2 regions of the Paenibacillus sp. 1781tsa1 genome follow, and region 1 is predicted to be linked to the other one. Evidence: riboswitches for the same ligand, from Rfam matches in the RefSeq annotation. Region 1 holds a riboswitch; the other holds the start of a gene.
The links. Region 1 has a riboswitch for ZMP and ZTP ahead of NKT06_RS08350 (GNAT family N-acetyltransferase). Riboswitches for the same ligand answer to the same signal wherever they lie in the genome.
Positions count from the first base shown of each region.

Region 2: another riboswitch for ZMP and ZTP. It lies ahead of NKT06_RS28675 (TIGR01440 family protein); the one in region 1 lies ahead of NKT06_RS08350 (GNAT family N-acetyltransferase).

Region 1 is NZ_JAMYWY010000001.1:1,841,941-1,854,457, reverse strand. Features, by position in the region: gene NKT06_RS08380 (ABC transporter ATP-binding protein) at 1-396, opposite strand, end outside; gene NKT06_RS08375 (sensor histidine kinase) at 513-1,517, opposite strand; gene NKT06_RS08370 (response regulator transcription factor) at 1,514-2,203, opposite strand; gene NKT06_RS08365 (SDR family NAD(P)-dependent oxidoreductase) at 2,389-3,141, opposite strand; gene NKT06_RS08360 (class I SAM-dependent methyltransferase) at 3,211-3,930, opposite strand; gene NKT06_RS08355 (VOC family protein) at 4,151-4,534, opposite strand; gene NKT06_RS08350 (GNAT family N-acetyltransferase) at 4,839-5,312, opposite strand; ZMP/ZTP riboswitch at 5,466-5,547, opposite strand; gene NKT06_RS08345 (GNAT family N-acetyltransferase) at 5,581-6,093, opposite strand; gene NKT06_RS08340 (YfiT family bacillithiol transferase) at 6,127-6,651, opposite strand; gene NKT06_RS08335 (GNAT family N-acetyltransferase) at 6,698-7,237, opposite strand; gene NKT06_RS08330 (hypothetical protein) at 7,237-7,785, opposite strand; gene NKT06_RS08325 (hypothetical protein) at 7,806-8,246, opposite strand; gene NKT06_RS08320 (sporulation protein) at 8,430-9,203, shown strand; gene NKT06_RS08315 (hypothetical protein) at 9,376-9,660, opposite strand; gene NKT06_RS08310 (DMP19 family protein) at 9,687-10,256, opposite strand; gene NKT06_RS08305 (glycosyltransferase family 4 protein) at 10,464-11,624, shown strand; gene NKT06_RS08300 (DUF3298 and DUF4163 domain-containing protein) at 11,736-12,404, opposite strand; gene NKT06_RS08295 (NUDIX domain-containing protein) at 12,394-12,517, opposite strand, start outside.
Region 2 is NZ_JAMYWY010000001.1:6,379,454-6,391,970, reverse strand. Features, by position in the region: gene spoIIR (stage II sporulation protein R) at 1-651, shown strand, start outside; gene NKT06_RS28690 (L-threonylcarbamoyladenylate synthase) at 907-2,145, shown strand; gene NKT06_RS28685 (manganese efflux pump MntP) at 2,340-2,900, shown strand; gene NKT06_RS28680 (low molecular weight protein arginine phosphatase) at 2,959-3,531, shown strand; ZMP/ZTP riboswitch at 3,628-3,709, shown strand; gene NKT06_RS28675 (TIGR01440 family protein) at 3,851-4,444, shown strand; gene NKT06_RS28670 (serine hydroxymethyltransferase) at 4,716-5,963, shown strand; gene upp (uracil phosphoribosyltransferase) at 6,389-7,018, shown strand; gene wecB (non-hydrolyzing UDP-N-acetylglucosamine 2-epimerase) at 7,069-8,226, shown strand; gene NKT06_RS28655 (AtpZ/AtpI family protein) at 8,413-8,667, shown strand; gene NKT06_RS28650 (ATP synthase subunit I) at 8,660-9,037, shown strand; gene atpB (F0F1 ATP synthase subunit A) at 9,083-9,901, shown strand; gene atpE (F0F1 ATP synthase subunit C) at 9,980-10,204, shown strand; gene atpF (F0F1 ATP synthase subunit B) at 10,318-10,806, shown strand; gene NKT06_RS28630 (F0F1 ATP synthase subunit delta) at 10,803-11,351, shown strand; gene atpA (F0F1 ATP synthase subunit alpha) at 11,368-12,517, shown strand, end outside.

The DNA.
Region 1 (12,517 bases):
TCCCAGTTCACGGGCAATCTGTTCAAACTTCCGGTGTGCCTCCTGCTTTGGAATGCTCGTAATCGAGAGTGGTAATAACACATTTTCCTTCACCGTAAGGGTATCCAGCAGATTGTATTCCTGAAAAATAAAGCCCAGATGATGTTTGCGGAACTCAGCCAGCTGTTTCTCCTTCATTCCGGTGAATTCCTTGCCTTCAATATCAATCGTGCCCTGGCTCACCCGATCGATGGAAGAAAGTACATTAAGCAACGTCGTTTTACCCGAACCCGAAGGCCCCATAATACCAACAAACTCTCCCTCGCTTACCCCAAGATCAATCCCCTTCAGCACTTCCTGTTTATTCAGTTTATTCCCATAGACTTTATGGATTTTTTTGGCTTCCAGTATCCACATATCCCACTCACTCCTCTTTGAACTTCTGCAAAATGCTCATGTCTATATCATAGGCGGAATGTGCAGTGTTATCGTGTGATTCACCGAACAAAACCAAAAAGCATGTGACATTGTTGTCACACGCCTGCAAGATGCACCATGTCGTTTTTTCGCGGAAAAATAAGTGTGACGATTGTGCCCTCGCCAAGAGAAGATTCTACATGAATGCGCATATGAAGCGTCTGGACCACCTGACGAACCAGATACAGCCCCATACCAGTAGCCGCTCCATCCATTCTGCCTCGGGTAGACGTAAATCCTTTATCAAATATACGCGGCAGATCTTGAGTCTCAATCCCTCGCCCGTGATCCTTAATCATCAGTATGACATGTCCATCCTGTTCCCGACTTTCAATGAGGATGTCCGATGAATCACTATATTTCACCGCATTACTCAACAACTGCCGGAGGATGAAACCTAACCATTTGCTGTCTGTAAGTACACGCGATACCATTAAAGATACATCAAAGCCAATGCCCTTGGATATGCACCATGATCTCAGCGCTCGAATCTCGCTATTCAATATCGGTTCAAATTCCGTCTCTTCGATGAACAGATCATTATGCATGAACGGAATCCGCTTCTGATGAAGCTGCTGATCCAGCAACTGATGGATTCGTAACCATTCATATGTCATTTGGCTCTGTAACTTGTCATCTGGCAAACGCTCAATCATCAGTTGCAATGCAGTTAGTGGGGTCTTCACCTCATGAATCCAGGACAACATCTCGTCCTTCTCCTGTTCCAGGGCGATAAAATGTTGTGATGACTCCTTACGATATCGCTGTGTCTGGGAACTCAGAGCCTCATGTACGATCTGCTCATATGGACTTTCGGCGATGTCGAGTTCTCCCAGATCATAGGTATGATCCCAGATGCTCAATTTTTTATAGAAACGAGTCTCTTTCAGGAATCTCGCCCAGATAAAAACAAGGCATACCACCACATTCAGTCCTACGATATACACCACAGATTGGAATGGAATGGACGAGTCCAAGTAGGCCACCAATAAAATAATAAGTTGCATGCTTACCAGTAGCCATAACCAACTAGCCCTTTCTCGTATGTACTTACCGATCATGCTTCTGCCTCTTCCGTTGCCATGTACCCCTGACCTACTTTGGTTTCAATGTACCGCTCCAAGCCGATGGGTTCAAGTTTCTTCCGTAACCGATTAACGTTAACCGTCAGCGTATTGTCACTCACGAAATGTTCATGATCCCACAAGCTCCGGATGAGTTCCTCACGGGTAACAATCTGATTTTTGTGCTCGACCAGCACTTTAAGGATGAACATCTCATTTTTGGTCAACAGAACAGATTCATCCCCGCAAGTGAGTGTATTTTTCACATATTCAATTGCAGCACCGCGCCAAGTCCGGAGTTCAATATGCTCTGTATTATAGTTGTACACCCTCCGCAGAGTTGCCTGAATCTTGGCAATCAATACATCGAAGTGAAACGGCTTCTGGATAAAATCGTCTGCACCCAAATGCATGGACATGACCATATCCGCAGGATGATCCCGTGAGGACAAAAAGATAATCGGCACATTGGAATGCGAGCGAATGATCCGACACCAATGGAACCCGTCATATTGGGGCAGCTGAATATCAATAATAACCAGTTGCGGCTGAATTACGCTGTACTCCTGCAATACCTTGCCAAAGTCCTGCACACCATACACGTCATACGACCATTGGGACAAACGTTCCTTGATTTCATTGAATAACGATTCATCGTCTTCAATGAGCATAATTTTAAACAAGAGATTTCACCACATTTCTGATCTTCTAAGGTTGAATAAGGTAATTAGACTCCGTTGTTGCAGGATCACCTTTACCGTTACAAATCGTTCTTTAGATCGCTGATTCCAGTGTACAGGTAAGTTGGGCTTATATCAAAAGGTATCCATACTTCGTAAAGAAAACGATCCGAAATACGTATAACATATTAGTTCTCAATAGGGTGTATAACATTGCTTGTATCATTGTGTTCGTCAATCCGCTCGATCAACTGCATCGCTACATCTCGTGGCGATCTTAATTGCCCTGCTTCATATACTTGATTGAACATGCCTGCAAGCGCAAACTCCTCTGCACTTTTGCCTCGTGCAGCAGCCTGTAACTCCGTATCGACCATCCCCGGATCAAAAGCAATGATCTCAACAGGGTTCTGTCGACCCGTTTGCTCCAAAGATACGCATTGGGTGAACATATTCATACCTGCCTTGGATGTACAGTACACTGCCATTGAAGGCGCGGGATAACTTCCCGAACCCGATGAGAGATTAACAATTTTACGTCTGGCGGACAGGTGATTGGTTTGTTGAATAAAAGATGAAGTCAATATCATTGGCGCTGCAAGACTGATGTTAAGACTCTGACTTATCTCTGCCGCACTGCATTGTTCTATGGGTCCTAGAGGCTCCAGCATCGCTGCATTATTAATGAGTCCAATGCAATCAGCTTCCTGAGTTGGGATTTGGTCCAATAGATATGTAACCACATCATCAATCCCGCTCAGGTCGGCTAGATCGTACTGAACATGATGGTAACGCCCGCTCCATTCCTCGCTTGATTCCAACTCGTCCGAATGCCCGCGTGAAATGCCATAGACCCATTCTCCCCTGGCTAACAACAACTCCGCGAGCTGTTTGCCAATTCCTTTGGATGTACCTGTAATGATAAAATACCTCTCTCCCATATTCCCCCGCCTTCTCTCGCTCAATGCGATATTGGTTAAACTTCAACCTATGACTTTATAAATCTATAACTAAACGCCCGGTTTCTTCCACATGGTCACCCACAAAATCGGTAATCCAAAACAATTCTCATCCTGGCTCATCGCCTTCATTGGGCGTAATTCCACGCATTCAAATGGATCTTGCAGTAAATAACGAAGCTTCTCCTCCGTGAACGCAAGACCACCTCGCATCGACTTCTCTTGATATACCTGCCAATCGTCCATGACGCTCTCCGGCCCACCTTGACCGCCAAAACCAGGAGCAAAACAAGTCATTCCAAAGTATCCTCCGGGCTTGAGCGCTTGGTGAATCATCTCTATGTAAGGAATCCGCTGATGAGGTAACAGATGGTGCAAACAACCTGAGTCGTAGACAAGATCATATTCTTGCTCCGGGGCCAGTTCGAACACGGAGCGACATTCAAAATGCACGTCCAGTTGCTCTTCTGTTGCCCTTTCCTTAGCCCAAGCAATAGCTGTCTCGGAAAGATCATAAGCATCTACCTGATATCCTTGGCGGGTTAAATACAACGCATTTCTGCCTGGGCCACAACCCAGTTCCAATGCCTTGCCGCCTGCCAGCAGACCTGCGTTCACATGCGCTACCAGATTCTCATCCGGTTTGTTAGGGAAAAAGGGGATGGGGCTGTCCCGATCCTCATAAAAAGGCTCCCAAAATTGCTTGGCAGATCTGAAGTCCGCATCGAGCATATCATATAGATCCTGTACACTTTTAATCGTCCTTTCCACAACCACATTCCTCCTTATACTCTCCATCCGAACCTTCATTTCCGACTATTCATTCCTCATCATTTTCATTAAGTCAGCCACACTCTATTATAACATTTTTACCCATTAATTCTCTATTTTTCTTGTGTTTTTCCACTCCAAAACAGAAGCTTTTTTCCAACAAAAAAACGACCGACATGAATGTCGATCGCTTACAACCGTAGCGGTTTTAAGTTGTAGCTTACTTCGCCCGTTCCAAGACTGCAAAGTAATTTCCTTCATTATCAGCAAAGTTGAAAACACGCCCGGTTGGCATCTCGACAATCTCTCCCACCGTTACATGTTTACCAGACAAGTCGGCATATAACTGATCCAGATTTTCGGTGAAGAACATTAACGAAGGTGTGCCCAGATTTACCCCCGCTGACATCCGTTCGACGAACTCTTTGTCATGGAGAATAATACTCGTCTGCGAATCTGGGGTGGGCGCAATCTCAATCCATCTCATACCCTCGTCCAGGTTTACTTCATCCACAATGTGGAATCCTGCAACTTCCGTCCAAAATGCCAATGATTCATCCTGATTGTTGACATACAACATAATTTGGCCGACTTTGCTAAACATGCATCATTCACTCCTCTGATCATCTAATCTCTCAACATCCTGCTTATCATTCCTCAAATTCCAATAGAGTATAACATGCAAGACGGCTTTTTCATTATCTTTTTTTGGAAGTACACTACACTTAAACTGAAGTAAACTTTTATGCTTCCACTACTTAAACACTGCTCTGATCGAAGTTTCTGATCAGACCGATGTAGCGATCCTACTTTGGAGAATGGAAGCTTCCCCTCCACTATACAGATAGGTTAAATTAGCTTAACAAATCAAGATCAGATTTTGAGTGAAGTGGATTACTTGAAGTTACTTATAGTGTTTTGACAAGAGCCAGCCTATGGAACCCCGAGGTATAATAGTTCATATCAACACCTTCCTTTTGAAAATTCATTCGTTCATAAAATACGAGCGCTGCTTCATTTTCTGCATGATCAAGTGTGTAAAGCATGATATCACTACATCCAAATTTAGCTATTTTCATACATATTTCAGTAATTAGTGTACGGGCTACACCCTGTCGAAGGTGTGATTTACATGTAACAACGCCAACAATTTCATATCGGTTAACCGTAGGCTGAAAGATATAACCAGCATGACCTATCACAACATCTGCTTCGTCAACCATGACATAATAAGCACTGATCCGTTCATCCTTCATATTTAAAAATAAATCCCAGCGCGCAGGATACTGTTCGCGTATAAACGGAGGGAATTGAAAATCATGATCCGTCATCATTTTCAGCACTGCTGGCTGATCAATCGTTTGAAAAAGACGAATAGTCATCTTTCCACCCCCTCCCCTTAAAGATCACAGCTTCATAAAATCCAGCCAAATCCATACTTGTCATTCGATCAAATAAAGCAAACGCCATTTTCATTGCCGCCACCAGTCCTTTCGTACCCGAATAATAAATAAAGTGTTTGATCAAAAGATCAAACACTTTGCCCAGGCGTACGGCATATAATATATGTGCTTCCTCGTGGTTCACTCCACGTTTACGCCAGTCACACACAATCGATATTTAACAACCAGTACACATGACTCACACTTATTACATGCCTTTTAATTTCTTCGTAAGATAAAGCACAACATCGTCGTCCATAACTGTTTCTTCACCTGGCTGAATGTAATGATCGTGTCTGTGGACACCATGACCGTCCGGTATATATCCGCGATGGGCATATAAAATTTGCGCTTTGCCATAATCGGAAAACACACCTACACCAATGCCTGCTACATCCGTTCGTTCCGAAATAACTTCCTCTGCTCGTTCCATCAACCGTGAACCAATACCTTGGCGCTGGAACTTGATCAGCACATTGAAATCGTTAATTTCGGGAATGCCTTGTTCCCTGAAAGACGGGTATTTGGACTGCCACAATACATTCACGTACCCAGCAAATTCTCCATTCAACTCGGCTACCAAGGTTACACGGTCCCCATTCTGTTGTTCAGCCAAGTAATGAAGATACTGCTCAGCGTATCTCCCCCACCCCTGCTCCTGAAACGCCTTTGATATGGTTACAGGATCACTCTCATTTAATAATCTGATATGTACAGTCATTAATGATTCTCCTTAATAAGATATTTTGCCTAACTATATTCCCAGTCGATCTCGAAGCGATGTGATATGCGCAACATGGTGTTTGCCATGCCACGCATACATGCCCAGATTATAATCCAGTCTCGTTGTTTCTTGCGATGAGGGATGATAGAATTGTTTGGCATAATCTGCATCTGTTAATGCGTTTAACAGAAACACCCAACGACGATGAAGTGCATCCAGAATCTGAAGCGAGAACTCAACATCCAGGTCCCTTGAATCACTCAGTTCAGCCCAACGCTCTTCATAATATGGTCGAATCGTAGGTGTATCCTCTGTCAGTGCCAATTTGAAACGAATCATACTGTTCATATGGCTGTCTGCCATGTGGTGAATGACCTGTTTGAGCATCCATCCGCCTTCTCGATAGGGCAGACTTAATTGCTCTTCACTCAGTCCCTTTACCGCTTCTCGCGCGTGCTCAGGCAACTCAGCAATGTCCTGAATCCACTTCTCCCGCTGTGCCAAGGTAACTTCACCTGTGTGTACAAATGGTCCTATCGGAAATCGTTCGTCCATCTATTATTCCTCCTTGTTTGTATGATTCAAAATAACTTTTAATTATCTAAGGAGCATATTCCATGAGCCAGCAGTCTCTCATCTGTCCTTCATGCTGCTCATGTTTCTCCAACAGCTTAATCCTTTGAAAACCACATTTCTCATAACAGGATATCGCTCGCAAGTTCCAGGATTGAGGGTCCATAACCACTTTACGGGCTTCTTTTTCATGAGTCAGATAAGCCAGCATGGATTGCACCAGCAATGTTCCGATACCTTTGTTCCAATAATCTATCTCACCAATAAACTGATCCGTTCCATAGATGATCTCATCCGTGTCTCCATAACCATACTCCGTTCGTTCTTCTTCCTCAAGCTCATAGAACTGAATGTATCCAATCGGATGTCCTCCATACTCAACGATACAACGGGTAGCATCATCATCCTGATTGTAAAAATGTTCTCTTACCTGCTCCAGATCATGCGGCCGATCACGGCCTTCATAGTATTGAAGGACTTCCGGGTCAGTCAGCCACTTCACCAGCTGGTGTTCATCTTCTGTTTCCAAGAAACGTACGGTGATTCCGTTTGATTCATATACTCTCATCACTCTGCATACTCCTTAATGATCTCCAGATTTTCACCCGTAACCCAACTTAGATCCTTCCCCAACAACTGCTCGTTGTGAACATAATACACCATGGGATTCTTTAGCGGTTGAGTCGTTCCATCCAAGGATCTGAGCGTAAATCGCAACTTGTAACTCCCTAACTCATCAGGTATCGCAAATCCTATCAGATTATCAGCTGATTTCCTCGTTTTCCCCTGGCCCTTCAGATACTTTTCCAGAATGACTTGATCAAAATAGGAGCTGCCAACAGACGAAGGCATGTACCACGCATCATCTAGTTCATCCGTGAATGTGACCCCTCCCCAGCCCGGGACAACGGGATACACCATATGTTGATCCTGGTCTTCTCTTTTTCGCGTTATCTCTAACTCTACCTCCACTGCATCTGTATCAATCTGTCTGATTGTCCCTGCCATCACAACATCCTTGGCATTCACACTTGGAATAACATAGCTGTAGATGAGCAGAGTCACCAAAAAAATGATCGTTATTCCCGTAATCCAAAATATTGTTCTTTTACGCATCTGCCTGATCCTCCGTCTGGTTAATCATACTTCTGGAGCAGCTCCTTCTCTGTTACAGATTGAGTTACCCTATCCAACTCAGGTGATGCCATCCAATCACTGAATGTATTTAATCCATGTTTGATTGTATGGATCGTGCTATGTGCAGACATGTATATATTGTGGTGGACTCCAGGTTGGACAATCATATGCTCTCCTTCACGCATCACTCGAATGGAAAACACCTGATCGTCTCCATAACTGGCATAAGCAATCCATCCGGATTGCACCACATAAAACTCCGTTAGACTGATATGTACATGACTGTTTTGCCATGCTCCCTGGGAAGAAGCAACGGTTCTACAATAATAACTGCCATCTTCTGATATCATTTTATATTTCTGTTCCCCGTTCGCCATCTGCTCAAAGCTGGTTTTGACACCAGTCTCACCATATTTCTGTTCTGAAAATTCTGTGTTCAATCGGCTTCATCTCCTGACAAAAAATCCCTTTATTCTAACATTCGACATCGGCTAATCGAATCTCCTGTTTGAATATGCGAATATCTTTGCCAAAATTTGAAACGTTTCCCTTCCAGCTTCCGTATTAAGGTCGAAGTCGTATGTATCCCCTATAATAAACCATCTGATCTGGAGGTTAAGCGCATGTCATTTTTCAAGAAAATGTTAGCCAGTGTAGGTGTTGGAGCAGCCAAAGTAAATACGGAATTGCATACACCAGAGGTCACGCCTGGAGGAATCATCACGGGGGTTGTGTACATTGAAGGTGGAGATGTGGAGCAGAACGTAGATCGAATCTATCTTTCAATCAAAACCCATTACATACGGGAGCACGATGATCGCAAAGTAAAAGAAACAGCCGTTATCGCCAAATACCTGCTCACCGAAGGTTTCACATTACAGCCTGGAGCCAAATTGGAGAAAGAATTCTCATTTGACCTGCCAGAAAACCTGCCGATTACACTGCATCGTGCCGAAGTTTGGGTAGAAACCGGCCTCGATATCTCAAGCGCGGTGGACCCATCAGATCGTGACAGGTTGCATGTTGTTCCCAGCAAAGACATGAATACTGTGCTCGATGCAATCGATATCCTTGACTTCAAACTGCGTGAAGTGACCAACGACTATGCGCCGAAGCTTGGCGGAAATCTGCCATTTGTTCAGGAATTCGAATATGTACCAACAAACAAGTTCCGTGGACATCTGGATGAGCTGGAAGTCCTGTTTTATCCAATGGGCGATTCGCTTGAACTGTTATTACAGATCGACCGCCGTGCTCGTGGGCTCAGTGGAATATTCTCCGAAGCCATGGGTACGGATGAAAGTTTTGTCCGCTTGCATCTGTATGAAAGACATCTGGCACGGGGTGCGCATTCTGTCGCTCAAGGACTGGAAGAAGTCATTTCCAAACATATCTAGTATATAGTCTATAAAAAAAACCGTCCTCTATCAGATAAATCTGATAAAGGACGGTTTCCATTTTAAATAAGGGAACTTAATAGACTCAGGGCAGTTGTAATTGAGTTTCAATTGGTGTGCTGCAAAGGCACCGTAAAGGAACATGTGACATGGAGCTTATGAGGACAATCCTTCAGGAACGCTGTGTCCAGCGCTGCATTCCAGATCGAAGACCGTAATATGCTGCGGCGAGCAAAACGAATCCGGCAACAGCCATGATCATGGATGTTGAATCCCACCGAACCATAGTTCCAAAAGCAACCTTGGATTGCAATGGGTTAACGGATGAAGCGGTGTTTGTCAGATCAGGTACGTAATTCATGGTCATGATCATGCCTTGTACGACATTCCAAGCTGCAAAACCGATGATGAATAACAGGGTAACCAGAACGGATTCCATCACTAATCGTTTGTTCATGTTTGTCAATTCCCCCCTCTTCCCATTCAATTAGACAAGAAGTGCTCCATCTCCTGTTTCAGCAGATCTTTGTTGGCATCCACATACTGATACAGCAGGTCGAAACTTTCTTCGTTATCGGATTGCATGCTTAGGTTGCCGGCTTCCAGTTCAATGCGCTGCAATACCTCATGAATCTGTTCCCCATGCGTTTGCAGGCTTGTCGTGATGTCATCTTCGGACAGGCCATTCACATTATCTCGTAATTGCCCGTGCGTTACGCTGCTTTCGGACAACACTTGCTCTATTTTCTTCAGGATCACGGCATCTGCATCATTGCCAATCCGTTCCATAGCTGTTATCGTCTCACCCAGATACTGCCCGCTGGCATTCTCAAGGAAACCGGTCATACCGTTCATGGACAGCTCGGTATCCAAATCAATGATTAGAATGATATCGCGCAATACTTGCGGAAGTACCGGCCCACTCTCGCGAATCGTCTCGAATTCAGCCCGATAAAGGTCCATGGCAACACTCCCCACCATTTCTTCACCTGACATCTCTTCAAGCTGATCGAGTGGTAACAACTCCTGCAGTTCTTCTTGTAACTTGTTCATCTTTCTCTGCCTCCTGTATCTCTATCTACATACGCCGACACGTTATTACATCATAGCAGAATACGCTATACAAGTTGAACTTATAGTAGTTAGTATTGTCTATCCTGTTATCCAATTTACAGGGAATATCGTCAAGTTAACATGCACTTGACCTCGGGAAAATGTTCCGCTGTTATGATCTTGGCATCACGAGTCTTGGGAGGGGTAATGATGCGCCTGGCCTTGTTCACAGACACCTATCTTCCGGAAACCAATGGTGTTGCTGGCACGCTCCACCGCTTGAGTAACCATCTGAACCGCAGAAGAATTGAACATCTGTTGTTTACTCCGAACTCCATCATTGAAGGAAGCCATGAGACTCAAGTCAGATCGGTTGCCAACATTCCCTTTTTTCTGTATCCCGAATGCCGCATTGCTCTACCCAACAGAGCTAGCACTCACAAGCAGCTGCAAACCTTTCAACCCGATCTGCTGCATATCGCCACGCCTTTTAATATGGGGCTGCTTGGTCTGAGGTATGCGCTCAAACATCATCTTCCGCATGTTGTCTCCTATCATACCCACTTCGATCGTTATCTCGAATATTACCGGTTGAAAAGTATGATTCCTCTCTATTGGAAATATATCCAATGGTTCCACCGTGCCTGTGATGCAACCCTGGCTCCATCACAGGAGACGTTAAACACCCTTCAAGTCCAAGGCATTCAGCGTCTGAAGCTCTGGTCTCGCGGAATTGATTGCAACCTGTACTCCCCTGATAAACGCAGCTCGGATATCCGTGAACGATACCACATCACCGCTCCCCTTATTTTACTCTACGTTGGTCGCATTGCCCCGGAAAAAGATATCGCTACACTCTCGACTACCATGCAGCAGTTGCCCCAGGATATGCAGTCCCGTGTACACTGGATTATCGTTGGCGACGGCCCATCTCTCCCCAAAATGCGTCTGCAAACCCCACCCAATGTCACCTTTACAGGCTATATGCATGGCGAAGAACTTGCTGTTATGTATGCTTCGGCAGATCTGTTTGTGTTTCCTTCCTCTACGGAGACATTTGGCAATGTGGTATTGGAAGCAATGGCTTCAGGGCTTCCTGTAGTGGCGGCCAATGCCGGAGGTGTAAAGGATCTGGTATCCCACCACCGCAATGGTGTGTTGTTCGAGCCAGGTCATGCTGATGCACTGATTCGGGAGATATGTCTCTGGGAAAATCACGTGAACCAATTGAGGATGATGGGACTGGAAGGCAGAAAGCTGGCTGAGCAGCGGTCGTGGGAGCATATTTTTGATACACTGATCAGGGACTATGAGGAAGCGATAGAACATCGGAACAGACAAACGAAAGATCGAATTATTACAGCCTGATCTGGTCGTAAAGGCTTCATTCGTCAAAAACATATTATGTGTTGATATTACGATATTGACATAAAAAGACATGATCTCATTGAACTGGATCATGTCTTTTATTGCATATATCTATTGGTTGAATTTAGTGTATGGGACTTTGATATCTACAAATCCTTTAGCGTAGGGTGCAACCTCATAAGGATAGAATCGGATGACGATCCCTTTGTCATACAAAAAGAATTCAGATGTTTGATCAAGCTGAAAATCATAAATATTCTCTTCAAAAATAGAAACTCCTGCATTATACATGGCTAATAGACTGTTGGAGATTGATTTCTCTACCTTCTCCATCTGAATATCATCTTTAACATACTCGCTTAGCTTCAGTTCTTTCCCTGTTCTTAAATCATAGTTATATGATGTTGTCGCATCCATTCCATGTGCTCCGCCAGTGTATACATGATCTTCATATACTACAGACAACTTTTCTTTTGCATTGTATTTTACACTGGCCATGGTAGTGTAGAAATAAGCTTTGTTTGATTGCTTTTCTTCTTTGTCCAGGCGAGCTGCTTTCACTGCGTGGAGTTTAAACGTCTTGTTCAACTTATCCGTCACAGATTTCTTTCCACCTGTTAGATGTATGTATGGCTGTCCTTTGTAATATTGGACCTTCGTTTTCACTGTAATCGTGCTGTCTGCCTCTACATGACTACTCGGAAGAATGATAGCAATCAGTACAGTGATCAACAGGTAATTTATCCATCTCCATTTTTTTCTTCCAGTTCTATCTTTCAATATTATCGATAACCCCCTTTGGCTCAAATGATTTCGCTTCCTGCATTCTGTTCCATATGACCTGTGGAGTGCCCTTTAAGTCTGTTCCGCCTTGAACGTTGCCAATCCAGATG
Region 2 (12,517 bases), 4.5 Mb from region 1:
CGAATTGTAAAGCAAATTGGACTTATTATTGTATGTCTTATGATGATGATCATGATGTGGGAAGGTCAGAAAACGGATGCAGCTGTGGCGGCCACAGCGATTCCTGAACAATCGATCCGCTTGCGTATTCTAGCAAACTCGGATGCACCGGGAGATCAATTGGTGAAACGCGAGATTCGGGATGCTGTCGTTGCTCAGATGGGCGAGTGGGTAGGCGAACTGGAGAATCCGCAAAGTCTGGATGAAGCGCGCCATGTCATTCGTGAGCATTTGTCCGAGATTGAAAATAGAGTAGGAGAAGAGCTGGCCAGTCGCGGTTTGAAGTATGAGTATCAGGTGGAATTGGGTTCTGTTCCGTTCCCAACCAAGCTATATGGAGGCACCGTGTATCCTGCCGGGGATTATGAAGCGGTTCGAATCACGCTGGGCGAAGGCAAAGGTCAGAACTGGTGGTGTGTGTTGTTCCCGCCGCTGTGCTTCATTGATGCAGGAACCGGGGATGCACTGGCGAAACCTTCAAACGTATCAGCCGCAGCGGCTGAACCTGGAGATGTAGATGCATCTGTGCAGGGAGAGACACCGGAGGCGAGATTCTTTCTGTGGGATATGGCTGTGAAACTGTGGAGTTGGGTCACTGGATTATTCGCATAACAACACATTTATACTATACATAAGGGTGGCTTCAATTCAGGGAGCTGCCCTTTTGATATGAATTGGCGTTGAAGCTACAGTAAGACTCATGCGTGGAGCGAAGTATGAAGGGCATCCGAGGCGGGACAGGTATGTTATAATTACTTATATTGAATATGGAGTATGAAGCGAAGTGAACAAAGATGTGTATGGAGTGTGAGGTGTTTTTCTCACGTGCACAAGTAACCTATTATGATGTTTAGGAATGATGGATATATGAATAGAGAGAATGAGCAAGTGCAATCCACCTCAGAAATGGGAAATGACATGGAGGTTCATGACAAGGGAACTCCAGCAGAGATGGTCACAGTCAATTGGGATGTGCGCGTTTTATTGAACAATGAGGATGATCATGGATTGGGTAATATTGAATTAACGGATGTGAAAAAGGGGAGCGCCCATCAAAGGGCGCTCGACGACTTGCAGGCTGCCGCAGCCTGCCTTCGTCAAGGTCAGACGGTGGCCTTTCCGACCGAAACGGTCTACGGCCTGGGTGCGGATGCGCGTAGCACGGCAGCCGTGGAGGCTGTATTTGTCGCCAAAGGCCGACCTTCCGACAATCCACTGATTGTGCATATCGCGCATCGGGACCAGTTGGACGCTCTGGTCACGGAAGTGAATGAGACAGCCGAAGCGCTGATGGCGGCCTTCTGGCCGGGACCGCTGACGCTGGTGCTGCCGGTTAGGCCGGGGGCGGTGTCTCCGCGTGTCACCGCTGGTCTGGACACGGTGGCCGTGCGCATGCCGGACCATCCGGTGGCCTTGCAGTTGATCGCGGCGGCGGCATGCCCTGTGGCTGCGCCAAGCGCCAACCGCTCCGGGCGGCCAAGTCCGACACTCGCGTCTCATGTGCGCGAGGATCTGGATGGCCGCATCGGCGGCATCGTGGACGGCGGCCCCACCGGGGTGGGCGTCGAGTCCACGGTGGTGCAGGTCGGTGACGACGGTACCGTCACCATCCTGCGCCCTGGCGGCATTACGGCGGAACAACTGTCCGCCGTTGCCGCCCGTGTCGCCACGGACCCCGCGCTACTCGCGGAGGGGGCCGATGGCGTGGGAAGCCCGGCGCCGCGCTCGCCGGGCATGAAGTACACGCACTACGCACCCGCAGGGGCGCTGTGCGTGGTGGAGGGGCCGCCCACAGCGGTGGCGGCCTGGACCAGCGCCGCCCTCGCAGAGGCGGCGCAGCGCGGAGAGCGCACCGCCGTGCTGGCGTTCGCCGAGCACGCGGAGCAGTACCGCGCCGATGCCGTGTTCTCGCTGGGTGACGCCAGCGAGCTGGAAGAAGCGGCGCGCCGGCTATACGCCGCGCTGCGCAGTTGCGATGAGCAAGGCGCCACATATATTGTGGCTGAAGCCTGCTCACGCGAAGGGCTGGGAGCAGCCGTCATGAATCGGCTGCTCAAGGCCGCGGGTAACCAACTCATCCAAGTTGGCGACCCACAGCCCTTCTAATCTCTCCTGATCATACAGTCAGGAGAGCCACTTAACTTTTTTCCATAACAAAATCAATTAAAACATCGTATCCACCTGCCCTTATGCATCATGGATATGGAGTAGATACGCAACGTTTACCTTTCATCGGTCATGTTTAGGTCCTTGTCCGCATATCGTGTACAAGAACCTTTACGTGACTTGGGGGTATGGGGATGTGGGATGTGTCTGCCCATGTAGGGCAGTTGGTAACCATTTTGATCATGGCTGTTGCGCTTGGCCTCGATGCGTTTTCGCTCGGAATCGGAATTGGCATGAAGGGCATTCGGCTGAGGGATGTATTGCGGATCAGTACAGTAACGGCGCTATTTCATATCATCATGCCGCTCATCGGCATGTATATGGGCAAATACGTCAGCTCGCTGCTCGGTGACATTACGACGTATGCAGCAGGTGGATTACTTATTCTGCTGGGTGGTCATATGATTCTGAATGCATTCCGTGAAGGTGATACCAAGCTGGTGGACCACCGTTCCCTGCTCGGCGTTATTTTGTTCTCCCTCAGCGTAAGTGTGGATTCGTTCTCCGTTGGCGTTTCCTTAGGGATGTTTAGCAGTAATCTAATCTTGACCGTACTTGCCTTTGGTGTATGTGGCGGGGTGATGTCGGTTATGGGTCTGCTATTAGGCCGTCGGGTGAGTCAGAATCTTGGGGATTACGGTGAGGCCATTGGTGGCGCAATCTTGCTTGCGTTTGGACTTTTGTTTATATTTTAAAATAAAACGTGAGACATCATATCATTCGCATCATATGTAAAATGGGGAGGCTAACACAATGAAACATATTTTATTCGTATGTACAGGCAATACGTGCCGCAGCCCCATGGCAGAGGGGCTTTTGCGAAAGTTGGCATCGGAGCGCGGCATTCAGGTAGAAGTCCGTTCCGCAGGTGTAGCAGCTACGTCGGGTATGCCGATCTCCCGTCATGCGGAAGCGGTTTTAAGAGATCATAACGTTGAAGGTCCGCCTCATTCCACACAGCTTAGCGCTAACCTGGTCGGTTGGGCCGATCTGGTTCTTACACTAACGCGGAGTCATAAGCAGCATGTCATGCAGGTATTTCCCGACTCCGTTCACAAAACCTATACATTAAAAGAGTATGTGGAGGACGACAAGCAGGTATTAAGAGATGTTCAGGAGTTGGACAGCCTGTTTGCAACGCTGGAGATGAAACGTGCCCTTGGTCAAGAGATTCTGGCATCAGAGCGCGAGCGAGCCATTGAGATCAGACAACGCATTCCAAGTTTCGACATCTCCGATCCTTTTGGAGGCAGTCGTGATGATTATAATATCGCTGCGGCCGAGATTCGGACGGCATTGGACCGGCTTTTGGATAAGCTGGGATAATTCTGATCCTACGGGGCAGGTTATAGAAACAGGACGCGTGATGTAAATTAACCGTTGATTTTAGCCGCGGGTTGTTTTATGATGAAGGGGAAAACAGGGATCCGGTGTAACTGGCGACGAAGTGGGCATAACCACGATGGAGCACCGGAACAAACGGCCGGTCGCCTGGGCAAAAGAGCAATTCTGCGTTACCCGCAGACTGCTCTTTTTTTCGTCTTTCATCTGATTATTCGCTATAATAGTACCTGAGATGCCGTGCAAGAATACGAAGGACAGCCAAGAGACAGCGGGCATGATTTTATCGGGAGGCGATGATAGGATGACTATAGAGTTAGATTCAGAACAAGCCGGATTGCAGGAACAGACCGCATCCATTCTGCATGAACTGGCGCTTGCCGGACAGCTTGGGCCTGGACAGATCGTTGTGATCGGTACAAGCACAAGTGAAGTTGCAGGTGCGCGGATTGGTACGAGCGGTGCCATTGAAGTGGCGCAGCAGCTTCTTGCGGGGATACGCGAGGTGCAGGAGGAATTCGGTTTTGACACGGTATTCCAGTGTTGTGAGCATCTGAACCGTGCGTTGGTCATGGAACGTTCTGTGCTTACTCGACTTGGATTGACCGAGGTTGGTGCAGTACCCGTGCCCAAGGCCGGAGGTTCAATGGCATCCGCAGCATATCGTTCGCTGACCGATCCATGCCTGGCTGAATATGTGCAGGCCCATGCGGGAATGGACATTGGGGAAACGATGATTGGCATGCATCTCCGGCATGTAGCCGTACCCTTTCGTACAGCGCTCCGCTATGTTGGAGATGCCCGCGTGACCACGGCGCTTACTCGTCCGAAGTTGATTGGCGGCGAACGAGCGGTGTATCGTATGGAAGAACAACCAGATTCATCATTTTGTGACTGATATCTTCAACCAATATAAAGCTAAATTATACTTTACACGAAAACGGAGAGTGCAACACCAATCTGAAGAAGCGAAGCGTTCGCCTGAAAGCTTTCCGAAGGAAAGCTACATCGGAAGCATACGCTATCCCCGGATTTTCCCCTTATTATAAGTGAGTTCAGAAAAATCCGGGGATAACAGCGATCGGAAGATGGTGATGCAATCGAAGTCAGGAATGTAACCACTGTAGTTTCGCTTTATAACTTCACTTATACCTGGGAGGAATTTAATCATGGAACAATTGCGCAAGAATGACCCGGCAGTACTGGAAGCGATGAATCTTGAACTGAAACGTCAACAGAACAACATCGAACTGATTGCATCCGAAAACATTGTAAGTGAAGCAGTAATCGAAGCATTGGGATCTGTTCTGACCAATAAGTACGCTGAAGGATATCCAGGCAAACGTTACTATGGTGGTTGTGAGCATGTGGACGTTGTTGAAGACATTGCGCGTGATCGTGCCAAAGAATTGTTCGGAGCAGAACACGTGAATGTTCAACCTCACTCCGGAGCACAAGCGAACATGGCAGTATATCTTGCAGCGTTGAAACCTGGTGATACTGTACTTGGTATGAACCTTGCCCATGGTGGACACCTCACGCACGGTAGCCCGGTTAATGCTTCCGGTTTGCTGTACAACTTTGTAGCATACGGCGTACAGGAAGATACATTCCTGATTGATTATGATGAAGTACGCAAAGCGGCTTTCAAACACCGCCCTCGTCTGATCGTTGCAGGTGCAAGTGCATATCCGCGTACCATTGATTTTGAAAAGCTGGCTTCCATCGCCAATGATGTAGGTGCTTTGTTCATGGTGGATATGGCTCACATCGCGGGACTCGTTGCTGCTGGTCTGCATCCAAACCCGGTTCCACATGCGCATTTCGTAACAACAACAACACACAAAACGCTGCGTGGACCTCGTGGTGGTATGATTCTGTGCCGCAAAGCGTGGGCAGCAGCGATTGATAAAGCGGTATTCCCGGGTTCCCAAGGTGGCCCTCTGATGCACGTGATTGCTTCCAAAGCGGTAGCATTCGGAGAAGCTTTGCAACCAGAATTCAAAACATATGCACAGAACGTTGTGAAAAACGCACAGGTTCTGGCTGAAACACTGATCGCTGAAGGCTTGAACATCGTATCCGGTGGTACAGATAACCACTTGATGCTGATCGACACACGCAGTGTGAACATCACAGGTAAAGAAGCTGAGCATGTACTTGATTCCATTGGTATTACCGTGAACAAAAATGCAATTCCATTCGACCCTACAAGTCCGTTTGTAACGAGTGGTATTCGAATCGGTACACCTGCTGCAACTTCCCGTGGGATGAACGAAGAAGCGATGGTAGCGATCGGTAAGATCATTGCCAAAACATTGAAAAATCCTAAAGATACGGCGAAGCTGGATGAAGCCCGTGCAGAAGTGACTGCACTGACAGACCAATTCCCGCTCTATACCGACCTTAAATACTAAAAAACTTTGCTCATGGTGTTTGTATTTGAGTTTCTCTAAAATGGAATACAAAATAACGAAGCAGACAGAATGAGGCCGTAGAAGCGAAGCGCTCGCCTTTATCCCCTGATTTTCTCCTTTTATAGAAGATCAAAAAAATCAGGGAATAACAGCGATCGAAGGAGCATTCTGGTGGCGGAGTGCAATTGTATTTAACATTTTCCTTATCTCAATGACATAACAGCAGGAGCAAAACAGGACCGGATGGATCATTTTCCGGTCCTGTTTTTTATAGGATTCGGTATTCTGTAATGATTGGGTGCCCTTTGATGGTGTAATTCGTTGTTGGTGATGATATAATATACAGGATTTATCGAGCCCATGAATGGTGGCTAGGTATATTTGGAAATGCTGAACATGAAGAACTTACCGGAGGGACAAAATTAATGGGAAAATTAGTAATATGTGATCACCCTTTGATTCAACACAAACTGACGTTTATACGCGACATGCGTACGAATACGAAAGATTTTCGTGAATTGGTGGATGAAGTAGCAACGTTGATGGCTTATGAGATTACAAGAGATGTTGAACTGGAAACGATTGATGTACAGACACCTGTAGCTGCAACACAAGGTAAAGTCATCTCTGGACGTATGCTCGGACTGGTGCCGATTCTGCGTGCAGGACTCGGAATGCTGGATGGCGTTGTGAAATTGTTGCCAGCGGCAAAAGTTGGACATGTTGGTCTGTTCCGTGACCCGGAAACACTGCAACCGGTAGAATACTACACCAAACTGCCTACAGACGTGACAGAGCGTCAATTGATCGTAATTGATCCGATGCTTGCAACTGGCGGTTCGGCGATTGCAGCTATTGACGTGCTCAAAAAACGTGGCTGTACCCAAATCAAGATGATGAACCTGGTTGCAGCACCGGAAGGCGTTAAAGCTGTGCAGGATGCACATCCCGATGTGGATATCTATGTAGCAGCATTGGACGACCGTCTGGATGATCATGGTTATATCGTTCCAGGGCTTGGAGATGCAGGAGACCGTCTATACGGCACTAAATAAGCATATCGCATGCTTGTAATCGGAACTTATAGAAAAGGGGCTTTGCTCGAATGTCCAAGAAAATTAAAGTCATGACGATCTTCGGGGTGCGTCCAGAAGCCATCAAGATGGCTCCGCTTATTTTAGAATTGCAAAAACACCCTGAGTCTATTGAATCTATTGTTTGCGTAACTGCGCAGCATCGCCAGATGTTGGATCAGGTACTTGAAGTTTTCGACATTCATCCCGATTATGATCTGGATGTAATGAAAGACCGCCAGACATTGAATGAGATTACAATTCGTGTTCTCGGTGGTTTGGAGCCGGTGTTAGCTGAAGCCAAACCTGATATTGTACTGGTTCACGGAGATACATTAACTACCTTTGTAGCGAGCTATGCAGCATTCCTGCAACAGATTCAGGTAGGGCATGTAGAAGCGGGGCTGCGGACGTGGAACAAGCTGTCTCCATATCCCGAAGAGATGAACCGTCAGCTGACGGGAGTACTGGCTGATCTACACTTTGCGCCTACGGATTGGTCTTCTTCCAATCTTGCCAAAGAAAATAAATCGGAGTCTAGTACGTACGTCACAGGCAACACGGTAACAGATGTGTTTCAATATACAGTACGGGAGGACTACACACACCCGGTACTTGATTGGGCCCAAGGCAAACGCCTTGTGCTGATGACAGCTCATCGCCGTGAATCTCAAGGCGAGCCTCACCGCAACATTTTCCAGGCCGTCAAACGGATTGCCGACGAATTCGAAGATATTGCCATCGTGTACCCGGTGCATCCAAGTCCTGCTGTGAAGGAGCCGGCTCACGCGATTTTGGGGAATCATCCCCGTATTCAATTAATTGATCCGCTAGACGTGGTGGATTTGCATAACTTTTACCCGCACACTCACTTGATTTTGACCGATTCAGGCGGTTTGCAGGAAGAAGCACCTTCGTTTGGTGTGCCTGTGCTCGTATTGCGCGATACGACAGAGCGCCCGGAAGGTATTGAAGCTGGAACGTTGGAACTGGTAGGTACCGAAGAGGAACGTGTGTATGAACGGACCAAAGCTCTGCTTACAGACAAAACCCTGTATGCAAGCATGAGCCAGGCTGCTAATCCATACGGTGATGGACATGCTTCGGAAAGAATTGTCAATGCGATTCTGCACCATTTTGGTGTAAATAGTGAGCGTCCGGAATCATTTCACAGAAAATTCAAAAAATAATACAATTTTTCTGACGGATTTATAAAGGGCATAGCATACAGTTAAACTGTACGGTTTACGCGGGTTTATGGGCTTTGAGGGTCTGTATTCCCGTCGTTTTCCCCTTTAAAACGCTAAAATCATTCAATTGACAAAGGCTCTCATCATTCAGTAAAATTAACTGGGATTGCAAGGGTGGCGTGGAAAATGGCCGATTCGAACAAACCAAATTCATCCCGTAACCATGACGATAATGTATGGAAAGCGATGGGGCTCGTGACAGCTTTTGGGATCGAGATTGCCATTCTCGCTGTTGCCGGATATTACGCTGGCTCCTGGTTGGACAAGACCATCGGAGGTAACGGAATATGGATCGCCGTAAGCGTTCTCTTTTTTCTTGCGGCAGGCGGTGTAAGCATCTACTTTATCGCGAAAAAATTCATGGGGGAAAGTGATGAGTGAACTAACCAGATACCGCAGATCGATGACTGTTTTCATCATGTACTTTCTTATGATTTGTTTTCTCGCAGCGGCCTTTATGCCACGTGTGGAGACAATTGCTTTGGGACTAGCCCTGGGTACAGGAATTAGCTGGATCAATGCATTTTACTTGGGCTACAAAGTAAGGAAAATGTCTGATGATGCGGCAGAAGGTAACTTGAAGCGTGTGAACCTGGGATTTTTGACAAGAGCGGCACTCGCTGTGCTCGGTATATTCATATCGATGCGCTTTCCGCAGTACTTCAATACATATGCGGTTGCAGGCGGTCTCGTCATTGCACAATTTTCCTTACTGATTATAGGGATTGTCCATTCCCGCAGAGCAGAGTGATGTTAAGGGCTGCAGCTTTCAAGTCGAGAAAGGGGTGAGAAAAATATGCATGAAGCTCCAATTATTATGCTTGGCGGATTTCGACTGGATCTATCTGTTCTGTTGATGCTGGTAGTTACAGGTGCAATTGTTTTTATTTTTGCTGTACTGGCAACACGGAGATTATCCGTTGAAAATCCCGGCAAGCTGCAAAATTTTATGGAGTGGGCAGTAGAATTCGTCCGCAATCTGATTTCCAGCACAATGGATATGAAGAAAGGTAAACATTTTATCTCTCTCGCTCTTTCCATGATTATGTTCATTTTTGTAGGGAATATGCTCGGCCTTCCGCTCGTGGCTGTATCTGAGGTAACAGATGTTAATCAGGCACAGGTATTCGGTAAGCCGATTGTTACAGCGGTGGAGGCGTTTGAAGAAGCGCATGCCAAGGACCCTGAAGCACACCCACACGTTGAACTGGCTTGGTGGAAATCACCGACAGCCGACTTGTCTGTGACGATGGGACTTGCTCTCGTAGCGTTCCTTGTATCTCATGGACTAGGATTGTTCCGCAACACAAAAGGGTATCTCCAGCATTACCTTAAGCCATTCGCCTTGTTCTTGCCAATCAACTTGATTGAGACGGCATCCAAGCTGTTGACACACGGTATGCGTCTATTCGCGAATATCTTCGCGGGTGAGGTACTGATCGCAACGATCCTGAAACTGACCACATTCAAAGTGTTTGGTGCTATTGCAGCAATTCCGCTACTCATGGTGTGGCAAGGATTCAGTATCTTTATCGGCGCGATCCAGGCATTTGTGTTTGTTATCTTGATGATGGTGTACATTTCACAGAGCATCGAGACGCACGACGAGCATTAAGTTTCAAGCCCTACGAAGATTTCTTCATCAGGCTGAACAATAAAAAATTCGATTTATCATTTTAAGGAGGATATACAAATGGGAGCAATGGCATTAATCGCAGCAGCAATTGTTGCAGGACTGGGCGCGTTTGGCGCAGGTATTGGTAACGGTATGGTAATCAGCAAAACGGTGGAAGGTATTGCCCGTCAACCGGAAGCAAAATCCACTCTTCAAACAACAATGTTTATCGGTGTAGGTTTGATCGAGGTATTGCCGATCATCGGTGTGGTACTCGCGTTCATGTTCTACGGTATGGCTTAATTAAATTTTAAAGGTTTGGCGGGGAAGGCCATAGCCATCCGCGCCTTCTTTTTAGGTAATGTCCGTTCTAACGGATGACGTTTCAAGGATACCTCCAGGAAGGAGTGAACAGATTGAGTTTCATATGGGAAAATACGCTTCTTGCGATTGTTGCATTTGCAATTTTATACTGGCTGCTTAGCCGTTATGCCTTCGGGCCTTTGTTCTCCATTATGGAAAAACGTCGTGAACTCGTGATGACGCAGATGAATGAGGCTGCACAGACTCGGGAACAGGCCATTGCCTATGTGGAGGAACAAAAACAAGCTCTTGAGCAAGCACGTCAAGATGCTTACGACATCATTGAACAGTCCAAACAAACGGGTGGCAAACAAGCTGAATCGATTTTGGCTGATGCAAAAGCTGAAGCTAATCGTCTCAAAGACGATGCAGTACGCGAAATCGAGAGCGAGAAGAACAAAGCAGTCGCAGCACTTCGCAGCGAACTGGGTACAGCTTCCGTTCAGATTGCATCCAAGTTGATTAAAAAAGAAGTTGAGAACGGTCCTGCACAAGAAGAGCTTGTGAACCAATACCTCAATGAGGTAGGAGGCCGACAATGAGCCGCGATACGATTGTTGCCAAGCGTTATGCGAAAGCATTGTTCGAAGTTGCTCTTCAGCAACAGCAGGTGCTTGAGGTTGAACAGGAACTGGTTGCAGTAGTCAGTGCATTGACCGGAGATGCAGATATCGAGAAATTTATCGTATCCCCTAATATTTCTGATGAAGCCAAACAGAACGTGATTCACTCAAGTCTTGATGGCAAGGTATCCGAATCAGTCCTTCGCACAGTCTTGTTGTTGATTGAACGCGGACGCGTTGAATTGCTGGGAGACTTGTTGAATGATTATCGGAAGATCCAAGGTGAGTCGCTGGGCATCGCTGATGCACGTGTCTACTCGACTTATGCGTTGAATGATGAAGAAAAAGAAGCGGTAGCCCGTGAATTCGGTGGCCGTGTGAATAAAAAGATTCGTATCGAGAACATTGTTGATCCGACTCTGCTGGGCGGATTGAAAGTCGCCATTGGCGATACGATCTATGACGGCAGCTTGGCTGGCAAGCTCGAACGTCTTGAGCAGTCTTTTAACAGACGAGTACAGTAGATTGGGGTGAGGACACTTGAGTATCAAACCAGAAGAAATCAGTACATTAATTAAGAGCCAAATCGAACAATACAAGACCGATATCGATGTAGTCGAAGTCGGAACGGTAATCGAGGTTGGTGATGGTATCGCTCGTGTTTACGGACTTGAGAACGTCATGTCCAACGAGTTGGTTGAATTCCCAAGCGGTGTTATGGGACTCGCCATGAACGTGGAAGAAAGCAATGTCGGTGTCGTTATCCTGGGACCTTACTACGATATTCGTGAAGGTGACCAAGTGAAACGTACGGGCCAAATCATGCAAGTGCCTGTAGGCGAAGCATTGATTGGACGCGTTGTGAACCCGCTCGGTATTCCAGTGGATGGCAAAGGGCCAATCGCTACAACGGAATTCCGTCCGGTTGAAGGTAAAGCACCAGGCGTAATGGATCGTAAATCGGTTCATGAGCCGATGCAAACAGGGATCAAAGCCATTGATGCCATGGTTCCAATCGGTCGTGGACAACGTGAGTTGATCATCGGTGACCGTCAAACAGGTAAAACATCCATCGCGATTGATGCGATCCTGAACCAAAAAGGTAGCGGCATGAAGTGTATCTATGTGGCTATTGGTCAGAAACAGTCTACGGTTGCTCAAGTTGTGGAAACTCTTCGTCGTAAAGGCGCAATGGAGTACACAATCGTTGTAACTGCAGCAGCTTCCGATCCATCACCACTCTTGTACATCGCACCGTATTCCGGTTGTTCGATGGGTGAGTACTTCATGTACAAAGGCGAGCACGTTCTGGTTATCTATGATGACTTGACTAAACAAGCCTCTGCATACCGTGAACTTTCCTTGTTGCTTCGTCGTCCACCGGGCCGTGAGGCATATCCGGGTGACGTCTTCTACCTGCACTCCCGTTTGCTGGAGCGTGCTGCGAAGCTGAATGATGAACTTGGTGGTGGTTCTTTAACCGCACTGCCGTTCATTGAAACACAGGCTTCCGACGTATCTGCATACATCCCAACGAACGTAATCTCCATCACGGACGGACAAATCTTCCTGGAAGCTGACTTGTTCAATGCTGGACAACGCCCGGCGATCAACGTAGGTATTTCCGTATCCCGTGTCGGTGGTTCTGCTCAGATCAAAGCGATGAAAAAGGTTGCAGGTTCCCTGCGTC